3 regions of the Chromohalobacter sp. HP20-39 genome follow, and region 1 is predicted to be linked to each of the others. Evidence: riboswitches for the same ligand, from Rfam matches in the RefSeq annotation. Region 1 holds a riboswitch; each other region holds the start of a gene.
The links. A riboswitch is a leader RNA that binds a small molecule or an ion and turns the genes downstream of it on or off. The one in region 1 is predicted to bind thiamine pyrophosphate.

Region 2: linked by a shared signal. The riboswitch ahead of tenA (thiaminase II) and the one ahead of RVY79_RS09180 (ABC transporter ATP-binding protein) in region 1 are both predicted to bind thiamine pyrophosphate.
Region 3: linked by a shared signal. The riboswitch ahead of thiC (phosphomethylpyrimidine synthase ThiC) and the one ahead of RVY79_RS09180 (ABC transporter ATP-binding protein) in region 1 are both predicted to bind thiamine pyrophosphate.

The regions. Positions count from the first base shown of each region.
Region 1 is NZ_JAWHTP010000003.1:531,147-536,487, forward strand. Features, by position in the region: gene RVY79_RS09170 (ABC transporter substrate-binding protein) at 1-206, opposite strand, end outside; gene RVY79_RS09175 (ABC transporter permease) at 326-1,093, opposite strand; gene RVY79_RS09180 (ABC transporter ATP-binding protein) at 1,090-1,851, opposite strand; TPP riboswitch at 1,885-1,989, opposite strand; gene RVY79_RS09185 (hypothetical protein) at 2,073-2,915, shown strand; gene RVY79_RS09190 (potassium/proton antiporter) at 2,982-4,691, shown strand; gene RVY79_RS09195 (hypothetical protein) at 4,773-5,024, shown strand; gene RVY79_RS09200 (metallophosphoesterase) at 5,069-5,341, shown strand, end outside.
Region 2 is NZ_JAWHTP010000005.1:172,585-177,925, forward strand. Features, by position in the region: gene RVY79_RS12280 (FAD-dependent oxidoreductase) at 1-952, opposite strand, end outside; TPP riboswitch at 1,404-1,527, shown strand; gene tenA (thiaminase II) at 1,610-2,281, shown strand; gene RVY79_RS12290 (MFS transporter) at 2,297-3,553, opposite strand; gene RVY79_RS12295 (YciI family protein) at 3,751-4,047, shown strand; gene RVY79_RS12300 (hypothetical protein) at 4,056-4,400, shown strand; gene RVY79_RS12305 (AGE family epimerase/isomerase) at 4,444-5,341, shown strand, end outside.
Region 3 is NZ_JAWHTP010000004.1:81,185-86,525, forward strand. Features, by position in the region: gene thiC (phosphomethylpyrimidine synthase ThiC) at 1-1,372, opposite strand, end outside; TPP riboswitch at 1,455-1,584, opposite strand; gene RVY79_RS09975 (NAD(P)-dependent oxidoreductase) at 1,671-2,588, shown strand; gene RVY79_RS09980 (sugar dehydrogenase) at 2,600-3,778, opposite strand; gene RVY79_RS09985 (lysophospholipid acyltransferase family protein) at 3,842-4,777, opposite strand; gene RVY79_RS09990 (VOC family protein) at 4,879-5,298, opposite strand.

The DNA.
Region 1 (5,341 bases):
TCCACATCGAGCCCATGTCGCTCGAAGAAGCCGCGTTGCTGGGCGATGACCAGGGGGGCGTGCGTCGGGTTGGTGTACCAGTCGAGCATGACCTTCAGGGAAGTCGTCTCCGAAGTGCTGTCGTCATCTGCGGCCCAAGTCGAGCCGGGTATGATCAACATCAGCGCAAGGCAAGCTCCCATGAGGCGTCGAGTCAAACGTAGCATGTGATGTTCTCCTGCGGATCTCCGCCCATTGAGTGTGGCGGGCGTTATCGTTATCGCCGTAAAAGGCGGTGTGTGGGGCATTGCCATGCGATGGCGGGTGCTACCCCGGATGATCGTTGTCAGTTGGTGGTGCCGGTGCGGTCGTCATGCCAAGGCATGAGGCGCCGCATCACCGCATCGGTAGTAAAGTAGAGCGCCACCCCGAAGGTGATGAGGATCAGCAGGGCGGCAAACATCAGATCGACCTGCATGCGCGCGTTGGCATTGAGCATCAAGTAGCCTAGGCCTTGGCTGGAGCCGACCCATTCGCCGATCACCGCCCCGATGGGGGCGGCACTGGCGGCCATGCGCATGCCGGAGGCCAGTGATGGCAAGGCGGCGGGCAACTGAATGCGCAACAATTGCCGTCGACGGTTGGCCCCCAGTGTCTGGGCCAGGTCCAGCCACCCTTGTGGCGTCTGGCGCAGGCCGTCGTAGCATGTCGAGGCGACCGGGAAATAAATGATCAGCGTGGCCATGACGATTTTCGCAGTCATGCCATACCCCAGCCATAGCATGAGAATAGGGGCCAGGGCGAACAAGGGCACGGCTTGGCTGATCAACAAGATTGGTAGCAAAGTGCGCCGCAAGCCATGAAAACGAGCCAAGGCCAGGGCCGTGCCGAGCCCGCTCATGAATCCGATGAGCAGCCCCGCGACGATTTCGATGACCGTGATACCGGCATGATGCCATAACAGTTGCTGGTGCGCCGCGAACGCTTGCACGACGGTCAGCGGCGCGGGAAGGATATAGTCGGGAACGCCAGTGACGATGACGAGTAACTGCCAGAGGCCGAGTAGGGTGATGATCCCCAATAGGGCGGGCCAGAAACGCTTGAGTATACTCATACGACACCCTCACCGATATTGCCATGCGGCGCGTGGAGACGATTCACCAACTGCGATTGCATGCGCTGGACATCGGGCGCCTCGAGGGCACGGGGGCGTTGTCCGCCGGGGACGTCGAAGTCGCTCAACGATGCCGGCTGACCGCTGAGTATCAGGATGCGATCGCTCAGGCGCAGGGCTTCGAGCGGGTCGTGCGTGACCAATAATACGGTGCGACCGGCCAGCAGGCGCGCGGCTAGCTCATGAAGTTCCAGGCGAGTGATCGCGTCGACGGCAGAAAACGGTTCGTCCATCAAGACTACGGGGGCGTCTTCGAAGAGCGTGCGGGCCAGCGCGACGCGTTGACGCTCCCCCCCGGATAACGTCTTGGGCCACTGCTCGGCTTTGTCGCCGAGACCGACGTCGCCGAGCAGGTCCTGGGCGCGTTGATGTTGCGCCGCCGTGGGGCGACCGCGCAGCGCGGGGCCGAGCAGGACGTTGTCGATGACCTTGCGCCAGGGAAGTAACTGGTCTTGCTGAGCCATCCATGCCAAGCGGCCGGCCAATGGGCGCTTATCGGTGGTGGTGAGGGTCAAGTCATGGGTGTCGGGGATCGGGAGGGCAGCGATCATGCGCAGCAAGGAGCTCTTGCCGCTGCCGCTGCGGCCGAGCAGCCCCGTCCAGCTACCAGGGGTAAAGTCGGCTGCAAGGCCATCGAACAGCCATTGCCCCGAAAAGGCGAGCCTCGCCTGGGACAGCGAAAAACCGAGGGACGTCATCAAGGCTCCATGAATGGGGCGAAGGACGTGCCGACGGCACGCTCTGGTCTTTCCTCCGCCGGTGTTAACCGGATCAGGTTCCAGGGTTGCGTGTGGCGCTCTCAGCCCATTCCTTGATGGGCACCCCTATCCAGAGAGGGTTATTGTATCCTGATGCGACGGCGACTGCCCAGACGTGCTGGGTGGTCGCCTCGCTATCGCTTGGGCAGCCAGGAGCACGCATGTATCCCGATCCCGCACTGACGCATCGCGTCGAGGTCTTTACCGGTCATGCTCTTGCCCCGTTGCCATTGGCCTGGGATGACAGCGCCAACTGGTTGTGGCGAACGCGCGATGAGGCGCCGCAACTGCTCAAGCTGGCGCGAACGCATCCCGCCCAGGATCCGTTCTGGCAGGGGGTCAATCGGCTCTTCGGTTTCGATCGCTGGCGTTGCCCTGAGGCAATAACGCGACTGGTGGGGGCCTTGCCGACGTATTTGCCGTTGCCGCCATTACCCTTGACGTATCTGGGCGCATTGCATCAGACGCCGCTCTGGAGTTTGCCCTGGAGCGAGGGCGTGTCGGCGCGAATGGGAGAAGTCTTCGCCGAACTGTTGGGTAGCCAGTTGGGCTACCTGCATCGCGAAACCGTCTCGGGCTGGGGGCATCCTCTGGAAACGGTCTGGCCGCTATCGCAATGGCCGCGACGCGCGCGCGATTTTTTAAAACACCATCCTGGCTGTGCCGATTGGCAGGCACTGCCTGATTTCCCCATCCCGTCGCGCGCCGTGTGGTGTCTGCCCGATTTGCGTGCCGATCAATTCCTGTATGGCGCTACCGGATGGTTATGGAGTGACTGGGAGGCACTGGTGTGGGCGCCGCTCGAGTTTGATTTGTGTGTGGCCGAGCTGTTGATCACGGAGCCTGCCGAACGGGATGCCTTCGTCACCGGCTACCGGCGACAGTCGCCGGATGTCGCGCTGGGCACATATCGCCAGGGGATGCGGGCGCTGATCTGGGCCATGCGATTGCAGGGCGATATAGATTGGCGTGTCGTGCAATCGCATCCACATTGGTTGATGTAGGTGACAGCATGATGCACCGGGACATGGCATACTAGGTCCTTGAATTCAGGGAGATAGTCGTTAGTCGTGGATACCATCAACAGCCTTTTTTTGTTTTCGGGATTTCTAATCGCGCTGAGTATCGTGGCGAGCCGTGTTTCGTCACGCATCGGCGTGCCGCTGCTGGTGTTGTTCCTGGGGTTGGGCATGATGGCCGGCGAGGAAGGTGTGCTGGGCATCGAGTTCGATGACTATTCGCTGGCCTACCTGATTGGACACCTGGCGCTGGCGATGATCCTCCTCGATGGTGGCTTGCGCACGCGGCTCAAGACGTTCCGCGTGGGTCTCAAGCCGGCGCTGTGCCTGGCGACACTGGGAGTCTTCGTGACCAGCGGGCTCGTTGGCCTGTTGGCGACCTGGATATTCAACCTTTCCTTGGTGGAAGGCTTGCTGGTGGGTGCCATTGTCGGGTCGACGGATGCCGCTGCAGTATTTTCGATGCTCAGCGGGCAGGGCGTGACGCTCAACGAGCGGGTGGGGGCGACGCTGGAGATCGAGTCGGGCACTAACGATCCGATGGCGATCTTCTTGACTATCACTCTGGCCGAAGTGCTGGTAAACGGTGCCAGCGGTGTCGTGCACACCCTGGTAACGTTCGTCTCGCAGTTCGGGTTGGGCTTGCTGTTCGGGGTCGGGGGTGGCTGGCTGGCTGCCAAGTTGCTGCGCTGGCTAGACCTGGCGTCGGGGCTCTATTCGCTGCTGGCGCTGGCGTCGGGCTTTTTCATCTTCGGCTTGACCAGCGCGGCCGGTGGCAGTGGCTTCTTGGCGATTTATCTAGCGGGCTTGATGATCGGCAACCAGCCTGGGCGGCATCTCACGCATATTCTGCCGGTCCACGATGGCTTGGCGTGGCTGAGTCAGATCGGGCTTTTCTTGGTGCTGGGGCTGTTGGTGACGCCCAGCGAAATGATCGATTACGCCATACCGGGTGCCGCCTTGGCGTTGGGCCTGATTTTCGTGGCGCGCCCGTTGGCCGTTCTGGTTTCGCTCAAGCCATTCTTCAACTTCCGTTGGCGGGAGCTCGGTTTCATTTCCTGGGTGGGGCTGCGTGGGGCGGTGCCCATCGTACTGGCCATCTTTCCGGTGATCGCCGGGGTCGAGAATGCGACGCTGTATTTCAACGTCGCCTTCTTCGTCGTGCTGATGTCATTGTTGATGCAGGGGGCCTCCCTGGCGCGGGTGGCGCGCTGGATGCGGGTCGAGGTGCCGGCCGGCACGACGCCCAATCGCCGCGGTCCGCTAGGAGTGTTGCCGGAAAACGATTATGAAATGTTCGTCTATAAGGTCGAGAACGAAGCGCTCGAGGACGTGCCCATTCGCTTGCTGCGCTTCCCGTCGGGCGCCTTGATTTCCGGCCTGTTTCGCAAGCACACCATGCTGCATGCCAAGGGCAGTACGCGGTTGAAGCTGGGTGATGTCATTTGCGTCATCGGGCGTAGCGAGGACCTGCCAGCACTCAATCGCTTGTTCAACGGAGATGCCACGCTCAAGCGTGAGCGTGCTTTCTTCGGCACCTTCACGTTGGACGGGGAAGCCGTCATGAGCGATGTGGCGGATGCCTATGGCCTGACATTGAGTGCCGGTGAGCAGCACATGACCTTGGGTGAGTTCGTCTCGCTGCGCGTCGGTGGTCATCCTGTGGTGGGGGACGATGTCGATTGGCACGGCTTTCACTGGGTCGTCAATGCGGTGGAAGGTAATCGGGTGACGCGAGTCGGGTTGCGGCTTTATCACTGAGTCAGGCACTTGAATGCAATAGCGCACAGCGCGATATCCTGTTCTATGCTAGGTAGATTGTTTTGTCCTGCGGAGTTTGTCATGTCCATGCCCCATAGGCGCCTCTATCGCTGTCGCGCTTGTCAGGTCGAAGTATTCATCAAGGCAACACGGCGGCCGCTGGAAGCAAAGTGCCCGGAATGCGAGGCGAGTGATTTCGAGAGCGTCGAAATGGCCGGTGCGCATCCGCGTGCTAGCGTCGATGAGTTGCTGGCGAAGGCGCTGGAGCTGGAAGGCGGGGGGGCGCGTGACGTTGCTCGGCGTTCTGCAAAGCCAACCTTTCGTGATATTTAAGCGATTCGTGTGGTGTTTCCGTTGGTTGATAAGGAGCCGTTTGCATGATTCAACGGCACGGTCCCAATGAGCGCGGCCGCGATTTCATCGTCGGTGATATACACGGCCAACTGGCGTTGTTACATGACAGGTTGAACGCGGTCGGTTTCGATCGCCGACGAGATAGGCTGTTCAGTGTCGGGGACCTGATCGATCGTGGCGCCGATAGCCTCGGGTGTTTGTCCCTCGCCCTCGAACCTTGGTTCTACGCGGTGCGTGGCAATCACGAAATGCTGGCGTATGACGCGTTGCTGGGCGAGGAAAGAGGCAGTCTGAAA
Region 2 (5,341 bases), on a different contig from region 1:
AGGTTTCAGCCTTTTGGCCTACGCGTTGATCACGCTTGGCGGGGATATCGATATCGTCGTCCTCGCCACCGACCATTAGCCGGCCATCGCCGGTGGTGCGCATGTAGAGGTAAGGGCGCGCGGATTCCCAGACCAGTGTCGAGGCGAGTTCGCCCAGCACGTCTGCTGCGATGGGGTCGGTGATAAAGGCATAACTGCTGCGGTTGATGGCGACGTTGTCATCGAGCCAGGTTTGCGCTTCATAGCCTGCGGCGACGATGAGATGCTGACAGGCGAGTGAGTGGCCGCTGGTAGTGGTGAGCGTGACGCCGCGTGCGTGCGGCGTGACGTTGTCGACTTCGGTGCGGTCATACACCCGTCCGCCCGCATCGAGTACGCGGTCGAGCAGTTTGTAGGCCATACGGTAAGGGTCGAGGCGCGCGGCGAGATGCGTCAGGATCGCCCCGGGAGCGCTGAAGCTGAAGCGTTCCGAGATGGCTTCCTGGGGTAGCCAATCGGCGGCAAAGCCGTACCGACGGCGCATCTTCCATTCGCGATAGAGACTATCGACATCGCTTTCGTCGCTGGCGTAATACAGGCTGCTTTGCATGGCGAAATCGACATCGCCGAGAGCGTCGGCTAGGCCCTTGAGGCGTTCGATGGCCTGTGCGCAAGCGCGATAGGCCAGCACGGCATCGGCCTCGCCGTAGCGTGCGGCAAGATCGGTCATGTGGGTATCGATCTCGTATTGAATCAGCGCGGTGCTGGCCGCCGAACTGCCCCAGCCCACATCACGGCGCTCCAGCACGATGACATCATGTCCATGCTGAGCCAATTCATCGGCGATCAAGGCGCCGGTGATACCGCCCCCGATGATGGCGACCTCGCAGGTCAAGTCCTGGTCGAGCTTGGGAAAGGCCTGTAGCAGTCCGTTCTTGACTGCCCAGAAAGGATAGCCGCTTTTGAGGTCCATACAGGCTCCGTGAGCAAGGAAAGGCGATCCTCGTAAGATAGACGCGAATGACGTGGTGGGTTGGACTATCGCTGTATTACGCAAAGTTGGCGCCTTCTCTCGCCCGAGCACGAGAGGAAAATCTTTCTATCTCATGAGAAAGCATGGTTTAGCTTGGCAGCCATCTGGGCCACTTCGACCACATCAAGGCTTAACGCCAACTCCTGGCTCTTTAGACCTTCTATCGGCATCCAGCGTGCCTCCAGAGCATCATCGCCGGCAACGGGGTCGCCAGAAATCCATTGGCACAAGACCGCTATAAGCACAAAGTGCTGTTTAATTATTCCGGCGTCATCCCAGGCGCTGAGCGATATTAGAACGCTCCTGCTGTGATTTCGCCTCGTGTGCCTCAGGACTGACCCTCTCCCGTGCGGTTGTTGAAAAAACAACCTCCGGTTGGCTAGTGTGTCTAGCGTGCTTGACGGGGTGCCGGACGACCGGCTGAGAGGTGCAAGGCCCATGGGCCTGGCTAGTGCATCGACCCGTTGAACCTGATCCGGGGAATGCCTGCGTATGCAGGCGGGTACTGGCGTAGGGAATCAAGCGAGTCAATGACAACACACCCGCTTACCTCTCCTGGTCTCCGGATCCTCTACTTGCCAACGACCGGAGACGATCATGGGCTATAGTTTCAACGATCTAAAAAACGCGTGCGCGGCCGATTGGCAGGCGTACATCCAGCACGATTTCGTGCGCCGATTGGGCGCCGGTACGCTCGAGTCGGACGCTTTTCGCTATTATCTCCAGCAGGACTATCTGTTCATTCAGCATTTTGCGCGGGCGTATGCATTGGCGATCTATAAAAGCCGCAATATGGCAGATCTGCGCCAAGCCTTTGACAGTCTCAAGGCCATCATTGATACCGAGCTGACGCTGCATGTCGACTACTGCCGGCAATGGGGGATCACCGATCATGACTTGGCTCGGTTGCCAGAAGACCGGGCCACCATGGCCTACACGCGCTACGTGCTCGATGCCGGCAACCGGGGCGATTTACTCGACATGCACGTGGCACTCGCTCCGTGTCTGGTGGGTTATGGCGAAATCGCCAATACTCTCAACAGCGACCCCACGACGGTTCGCGATGCCAATCCCTACGATGCCTGGATCGCAATGTACGAAAGCGACGCGTTCCAGAGCGCCATGCGCAGCGAAATCGCATGGCTGGATGAACGACTGGCCGACGTGACCGAGCAGCGCTTTGACGAGCTCGCCGGTGTTTTTCGAGATGCGACCCGTCTTGAAATCGACTTCTGGCAAATGGGGCTCGACTGGCAAGTCAGCCAATAATCAGATCAGTCCATGTCACGGCTCATGTTGGCGATCAGCCCCTTGCGGTCGACGATGCAAGCGCTGCCGGCGCTGTTGAATCAGCATGATACTCCCGATCAGGGCGGCGATGACGCCGGCACTGGCGCCGACGCTCATCGCCCAGCGTGGTCCGGCGTGATCGGCGAGCCAGCCGACGACGGGGGCGCCAAGCGGCGTGCCGCCCATGGTGATCGCCATGCGTAATGCCATTACTCGGCCGCGCATTGTTGGTTCCGTCGAGAGCTGAATCAGTGCGTTGGACGCGGTCATGAAGGTCAGTGCCGCCAGGCCCGTCAGCATCAGGGCGGCGGCGAAGAGGTATGCGTTGGGGGCGAGCGCCGCCAGACCGCAGCAGACACCGAATCCCAGAGTAGAGCAACACAGCAGTCGCATATGCGGGCGCTCGCGCTTGGCGGCCAATAGCGCGCCCGCGACCGAACCGACGGCCAAGGATGAGGTCAGGAAGCCGTACAGGCTCGCTTCGCCGTGAAACGCCTTCACCGACATGGTGGAAATATAGACCGCGAAGTTGAAGCCGAAGGTGCCGATCATGAAGAGCATCAGCAAGATGGCTTTCAACTCGGGGCGCCGCCAGACATAACGGAAGCCTTCCGTCAGTCCGCCGGCGTTATGCCTTGGCCGAGCGACGGGGAGCAGTTCGTCGAGCCGCAGTAGACATAGCGACCCGAGCACGGCGGCGAATGAGGCCGCATTGATCATGAAGACCCAGCCGCTGCCGACGGCGGCGATCAACAATCCGGCAACGGCGGGGCCGATCATCCGTGCAGCGTTGAAGGAGGTCGAATTGAGGGCCACTGCGTTGGAGAGATGCTTTTCGCCGACCAGGTCGTTGACGAAGGTCTGACGAGCGGGGGCGTCGAAGGCCGTGACGCAGCCGAGCCCCAAGGCGAAGACATAGACCTGCCAAAGTGTCACTACGCCGGTGAGGGTGACCAGCCCCAGCCCTATTGCCAATAGTCCAAGCAATGCCTGAGTGAGAAGGATCAGCCGGCGGCGGTCGAAATGGTCGGCGGCATAGCCGGTCAGCGGGAGCAGCAGCAATTGCGGGCCGAACTGCAAGGCGATGGTGATGCCCACGGCACTGGCATCGTGATCGGTGAGCACGGTCAGTACCAGCCAGTCCTGTGCGATGCGCTGCATCCAAGTGCCGATATTGGAGACCAGGGCGCCGATAGCCCACACTCGGTAATTGTAAAAACGTAGCGAGCGAAAAAGGCGGGTATCGCTCATGCCATGCGTGGCGGCTGGTTGACGACGTGAGCGCTATTGGTCGAGTTGCGGTGCATGAGCATCTCGGGTCAGGTGAAAGGGGCCAGGGTGGCGGCGTTAATACCTTACTTACCGTTGTACCACGGCCTGGCCTCACGCATGATTCAGACCATGGTGGCAACGCCCCCGATTCAATATTTTTGAGACAAGAGAACATCATGCCGCAATATGCCGTAGTGGCCTACGATTACACCGATGTCGAGGCGCTGGATCGCCGTCTGGCCAATCGCGATGCGCATCTGAACGGCGTGTGCCAGCTCGCCCGTGAGGGCTGTTTCCTTAGCGGCGGGGCGATTCTGGATGACAACGGCAAGATGATGGGTTCCAGCGTGCACTTCCAGTTCGCCGACCGCCATGCGCTGGAGGCGTGGCTTGAGACGGAACCCTACATGACCGGTCGTGTGTGGGAGCGCGTCGATATTCGCGAAGTCAAACTGTTCGACCCGAGCGCTTGAGCGAGACCATGTCCGATAGTCCGCTACCGCTTGCCGCCGTGCGCGAAACGCTCGAAGCGGCGCCGCGAGAGAAGCTGCCAATGACCTACCAGGAGGTCGCTGACGCGCTCGGCTTGCAGCCACCGCGTACCATCCAGCGTGTTGCCCAGGCGCTGGAGGTCTTGATGCGTGAAGACGCCGCTCAAGGTCGACCCTTCATCGCCGCGCTGGTCGTCAGTCGCCGCGCGCCGCACATGCCGGCCCGTGGCTTCTTCGAACTGGCCGTCGAGCTGGGGCGTTTTCCCGCCGATACCGCCTTGCATGCTCAGGCGTGGCGGGAGGAATACCAGCGCGTGCTGGCGGCGCGTGAGTGAATTCCGTTGGCCCTACTTATCCAGAACTCAAGGCGTGTATGACATGACAGATAACAATCGCTCACTATCACGGCGCTGGTTGGATACCGATACACACCATCATTGGCTGATGCGGGAGGGCTTGAGGCTGCTCGATTTTCACCGTCAGGCGCGGCTCGACAGCGGCGGTTTCGCGCCGCTGGACGGCGATGGCCGGATTCTTGAAGGCGCCGGCGCCGATACAATGATTACCGGGCGCATGGCGCATAGCTATGGATTGGCGGCGATGCAGGGCGTGCCCGGCGCGGCCGCGCTGGCCGAGCATGCCATACGTGCCTTGAGCGGTTTGCTGCGTGACGAGCAGGATGGCGGCTGGCTGGTGGCCGATCCCGCTTCGACGGAGGATCGCACCAAGCAGTGCTACCTGCATCACTTCGTCGCCCTGGGGGCCGCGACGGCGACCCAGGCGGGCATCCCCGGTGCAGCACGGCTGCTCGATGAAGTGGTCGAGGTCATCGAGACGCGCTTCTGGTCGGAGAGCGAGCAGGCCTTTGTCGAAAGTTATGCGCAAGGATGGCGTGAGCTGGCGGACTATCGTGGCGGCAACAGCAACATGCATGGCGTGGAGCTGTGCCTGGCGTTGGCCGATGTGCGCGATGAGCCACATTGGCTGGATCGGGCGCTGGCTGTCGTCGAGCGCTTGATCCATCAGCACGCGGCGCCGCGCGACTATCGCATACTCGAACACTTTCATGGCGACTGGTCCGAATGGCTGACGTTTCATGCCGACGAGCCGGACCATGATTTCACCCCCTATGGCGCCACGCCCGGACACGGCTTCGAATGGTCGCGCCTGATGCTGCATCTGGAGGCGGCGCTCGAGGCGCGTGGGCGGGAGGCGCCCGCGTGGCTGTTCGCGGACGCCGCTGCGCTGTTCGAGGCCAGCCTACGTGACGGCTGGG
Region 3 (5,341 bases), on a different contig from region 1:
AGAAGGGGGCCTCGTCGCACTCCGAGAGCTGCTTATCCATGTTCTCCTTGATCAATTGCATCGGTACGTGGCCGGGCCCTTCGATCATCACCTGAACGTCGTGCTTCCAGGCAATTTTGGTCAACTCGCCCAGGGTTTCGAGTTCGGCGAACTGGGCTGCGTCGTTGGCGTCGGCCACCGAGCCGGGGCGTAGGCCATCGCCCAGCGAGAACGCCACGTCATAGCGCTTACAGATCTCGCAGATATCCTCGAAATGGGTGTAGAGGAAACTCTCTTCATGGTGGTAGAGACACCATTTGGCCATGATCGAGCCGCCTCGGGAAACGATACCGGTGACGCGCTCGGCGGTGAGCGGCACGTAGCGCAGCAAGACACCGGCATGAATGGTGAAGTAATCCACACCCTGTTCGGCCTGTTCGATCAGAGTGTCGCGGAAAATCTCCCAGGTCAGATCTTCGGCGACGCCGCCGACCTTCTCAAGGGCTTGGTAGATGGGCACGGTGCCGATGGGCACCGGGGCGTTGCGGATGATCCACTCACGGGTTTCGTGAATGTTGGCGCCGGTGGACAGGTCCATGATGGTGTCCGCGCCCCAACGGATGCCCCAGGTCATCTTGTCGACCTCGTCCTCGATGGCCGAACTCACTGCCGAGTTGCCCAGGTTACCGTTGATTTTCACCAGGAAGTTGCGGCCGATGATCATCGGTTCGGTTTCCGGATGGTTGATGTTGCAGGGGATGATCGCCCGCCCTGCGGCCACCTCATCGCGCACGAACTCCGGAGTAATCTCCTCCGGGAGGCGTGCGCCGAAGCCTTGACCGGGATGCTGCTGGCCGAGGATGCGCTCGACTTCCTGGTTGCCTGAGTACGCTGTAGAGAGGGCCTGGCGGCGCTGATTCTCGCGGATGGCGATGAACTCCATCTCGGGTGTGATGATGCCCTGTCGAGCGTAGTGTAGCTGGGTCACGTTGTTACCCGATTTGGCGCGTCGCGGTGTGCGGGTCAGCTCGAAGCGTAACGGGGCGAGCATGGGGTCGTTGGCGCGGCGCCGACCGTATTCGGAAGTAGGGCCGTCGAGGCATTCGGTGTCGCCACGCGTATCGATCCAACGGCGGCGTAACTCGGGGAGCCCCTTGCGCAGGTCGATTTTCGCCTCAGGATCGGTGTAGGGACCTGAGGTGTCGTAGACCAGCAACGGCGGGTTTTTCTCATCCTGGCCGGAGGTGCGGGTCGGCGATAGCGATATCTCGCGAAAGGGCACACGGATGTCCGCACGTGAGCCTTCCACGTATATCTTGCGCGAGCCGGGTAGCGCCTGAATGGCGGCCTCGTCGACGCGGGCGGTGTCGGAAAGAAATTGCGGTGATGTCATATGTGCTCCAGGTCATGACGCAAGTCAGGCCGGCGCACAGCGTAGGCGGGAGAGGTGAGCAACGGTGAATGCATCTTCAGGTGTTGCGCCCCCGCTTGATCCCTACGCCGGTACTAGCCGGATCAGGTTCGTCGGGATCCGTCGTGGCGTCCGCCTTGATGGCGAGCGCAGGACGATCTCAGCCGGTTCCACCGGCACCCCGTCAAGCTGTCGTCTAGAGTCTAGCAAGGTATTGCCCGAATGAAATCCCTGTGCGATGTACGGACCAGAGGGACGTCAAATCCTCGTTTGCGTGCTAATGTCCCAGGGAAAACAAAGCAAAGGAGCGTTGAACATGAAAGTTGGATTCATTGGCCTGGGCGCCATGGGGCGTGGCATGGCGCAGCAGTTACTCGAGGCGGGGCATGAGGTCACGGTATGGAATCGCTCCCCCGAGGCGGCCGAAGCGCTCGCCGAACAGGGCGCCAAGATCGCCAAGACACCGGCCGACGCGGCGCGATGTGAGGTGCTGGTGAGCATGTTGGCCGACGATCAAGCCGCGCATCAGGTGCTGGTGGAAAGCAAGGCCATCGAGGCGATGAAGAAGGGCAGTGTTCACATCAACATGGCCACGGTGTCGGTGGCTTTCGCCCGTGGCATGGCGGCGCTTCACGAACGCCTGGGCGTAGGCTATGTCGCCGCGCCGGTGCTGGGGCGTCCGGACGTCGCGGCGGCGGGCAAGCTCAATATCATCGCTGCCGGCGACCCGGCACAACTCGAGCGGGTCAGACCCGTGCTCGACGCCATGGGTCAGGCTGTCTGGCCGTTGGGTGAATCACCCGAGCGTGCCAATGTGGCGAAGATCGCCGCCAATTTCATGCTCGCCAGTGCCATCGAATCGATGGCCGAGGCTTCGACACTAACGCGCGCGTACGGCATCGAGGCCAGCGATTTTCTGGATATCGTCACCAATACGTTGTTCGCCTCGCCGGCTTATCAGGGCTACGGCAAGATGATCGCCGAAGCGCGCTTCGAACCCGCCGGGTTCACGATGCGTCTGGGTCACAAGGATGTCGGGCTGGCCTTGAGCGCGGGTGATGAGCAAAGCGTCGCCTTGCCATTGGGCAGCGCGGTCCGCGACCGTCTACTCGACGCCCTCGCCAACGGCGATGGCGACAAGGATTGGTCGGGGCTCGCCGAGGTCGCCGCGCGCCAGGCGCATCTGGACAAGCGCTAGGATTTCTCGGATCAGGGCGTCAGGCGATACAACCCGGTATCGCCTTCGTCGGCGGTGAAATAAAGCGCGCCGTCGCGGTAGGCGATACCGGCGGGGCGCGCCCAGCGTTCGCCATTCTCCGCCTGGAAACCGCTGACCAGGTCGATCACCTGTCCCTGGCGGCCGTCGTCCTCGAGTCTAATGCCGACGATCTTTGGCGGCCGGCGGGTAGTGCGACCCCCGGCTGTTTGCGTGGCCCAGCTGCCATGGATGGCGGTGACCATATCCACCTGCCAGGGATTGTCATCAGGCAGAAAGGTCAGGCCGATGGGAGCGCTACGAGCGGCAAACGTCGCCACTGGTGGCGCGAGCGTGTCACGCCCGGCGGGCGGCGCCGAGTCGATGCATTCATCGCGTTGCCACTCGCCCTCATTCCATTGATACCACGGCATGCCGTGGAAGCTGTCGGTCTCGGCGCGTACCAGTAATTCCGGCGGCACCTCGTAGCCCCAGTGGTCGGGGCCGTTGTTGTTGAGATACAGCGTCCCTTCGGGGCTCCAGGCCATGCCGATGGGGTTGCGCAGTCCGCTGACGTAGGGCGTCCATTCAGGCGTCTCGCGCGAGGAATCGAGCGCCATTACCCCGCCTCGCCGGTCCTCGAAAGCCGTGTCCATGGTGATGCGTTGCGCCGAGCAGTTGCCTTGAATGCCGAGCGCGACATAGAGCCTGCCATCGGGTCCCACGGATAGCGAGCGCGAGGCGTGGCCACCCCCGCCGGGCAAGTCGGCGACGCCCTCGAAATCCATCTCTGTGACGTCCTGTCCCGGCGAATACGCAGTGCGATAGAGACGATCGGTGGTCGCTACGTACAAGTAGCCTTCATGCACCACGGCGCTGTGCGGGTAACCGGACAGCGGGATCTCCGCATCGACTCGATCATAAGGCGGTTGCAGGCGATACAGGCGCCCTGCCCGGGAGCCGATGAACATTTCGCCTTCGGGGCCGAAACTGATCAAGCGGGGCGCGCGCAACGAGACTCGTTTATCGAGCGTGGCACCATCGGGCACATTGGCCCGTTCAGCATTGCCGGCAACCTCCACTGACGTCAGCGCTTGGGCCTGGCCGGAGACGATCAACATGGCGCTCAGCCATAGGCTCGCAAGCGCTGGGGCGCTTCGTTTCAGCGTCTGGGTAGCGTGGTGAACGATCATGCACGACTCCTCGAGAAATCCTCTGGAGCAGTGTAGACAACAATCAACGATTCGCCCTGACGCCTAGTAGAGTCGATAGCGCTTGAAATCGGGCCGCTTGGCAGCTTCCTGGCGGGTCTTGCGAAAGCGCTTGTATTCCCATTGATACTGAGCGGGTTCCAGGGCGATGGCATGCTCCACGCTGGCATTGACCCCGGTGGCGGATAGTACCTCGTCGCTCGAGTAGACGCGTTCGTCGGCGGCGAGGAAGTGCAGCGCGAAGCCCCTCCCGTGAGGCAGGCGTTGCGCTACGCCGGTGACGACACGGGCCTCGGTACGCGCCACGAGCTTGGGTAGCAAGGTGGCAGTGTAGGCCGGGCGCTGGAAGAAGTCGGCGAACACGCCGCTGCCCCAGTTTGGCTCCTGATCGGGGAGGATCCCGACTGCCTCGCAGCGCTTGAGTGCCTTGAGCAGTGAGGCGACACCGCGAGGATTGGTAGGGACCAGTTGGGCTCCCATGCGTTCGCGGCCATGCCGGATCACCGGATCGAGTGCGTCGATCTTGGGAGGCTCGTACATGGCGGTGAACGGAAAGTGGCTGGAAAGCCAGAAGTTGAGCACTTCCCAATTTCCGTAATGCGGTGCCAGGACGATGACGCCACGTCCCTGGGCGCGGGCATCATCGAGCAGTTCGCGGCCATGCACGGCGCGGATCGAATCCTCGACGCGCTTCGGTGTAGCCATCCAGGCAAAGCCCAGCTCGAGCATGGTCGCCGAGGAGTGCGTCAGGCTGTCCCGCGTCAGGCGCCGTTGCTGACGTGCTGGCATATCCGGATAGACGTGCCTGAGATTGGTGCGCGTCACGTCACGTTCGCGGCGGCTGAAGGCGAGAATCAGCGGACCGATCAAACGCGCCAGTTGCCACAGCCGGCGCGGTGTCAAGCGTGCCAGAGTGCGCCACAGCAGGGCGATGGCGCGTGCGCGTAAAGGAGAAGAAACGTCTTCGGACATCGAACTCATGGCATCATCGGTTACGGCGGACGATAGGGACCGTATTATACAGATCGTGCGGCGTATGCCTGTCCGCACGTGCGTACAATATCGACGCCCTTTTTGTCAGGTCAGCGGCGCCTGGGTCGTGAAATCTCGATCAGGTTGCCATCCGGATCGCGTACGTAAAGCGTATCGGCGGCACGATGTTCAGCCGGTCCTTTATCCAGCGGCACTCCGAGTGCTTCCAGGTGCGCCTCCACCTCTGCCAGGGATAGTGAGCTGCGAAAGCCCATGGTCTGATTGCCCGGCACGGCAGGGTGCGTTTTGTCGGCGGTTGCCTGGGTGACGTGCAAGCGCAAGGCGAAATCGTCCAGGTAGAGATCGATGCGTGTCGCATCGTGGTAACGTGCCTCGAGCCCCAGCACACGTGTGTAGAAATCGATGCTGCGCTCGAGGTCGGTGACGTTTACCACCAAATGGTCGATGGCATTGAGCATGGCGGATTGTCCAAAAAAGTGACGGTCGGCCCCAAGGGGGAAGGACATCATGCACGCTCGAGGTGGTCTGTATCCAGTCTAAAGATGCGCAAGT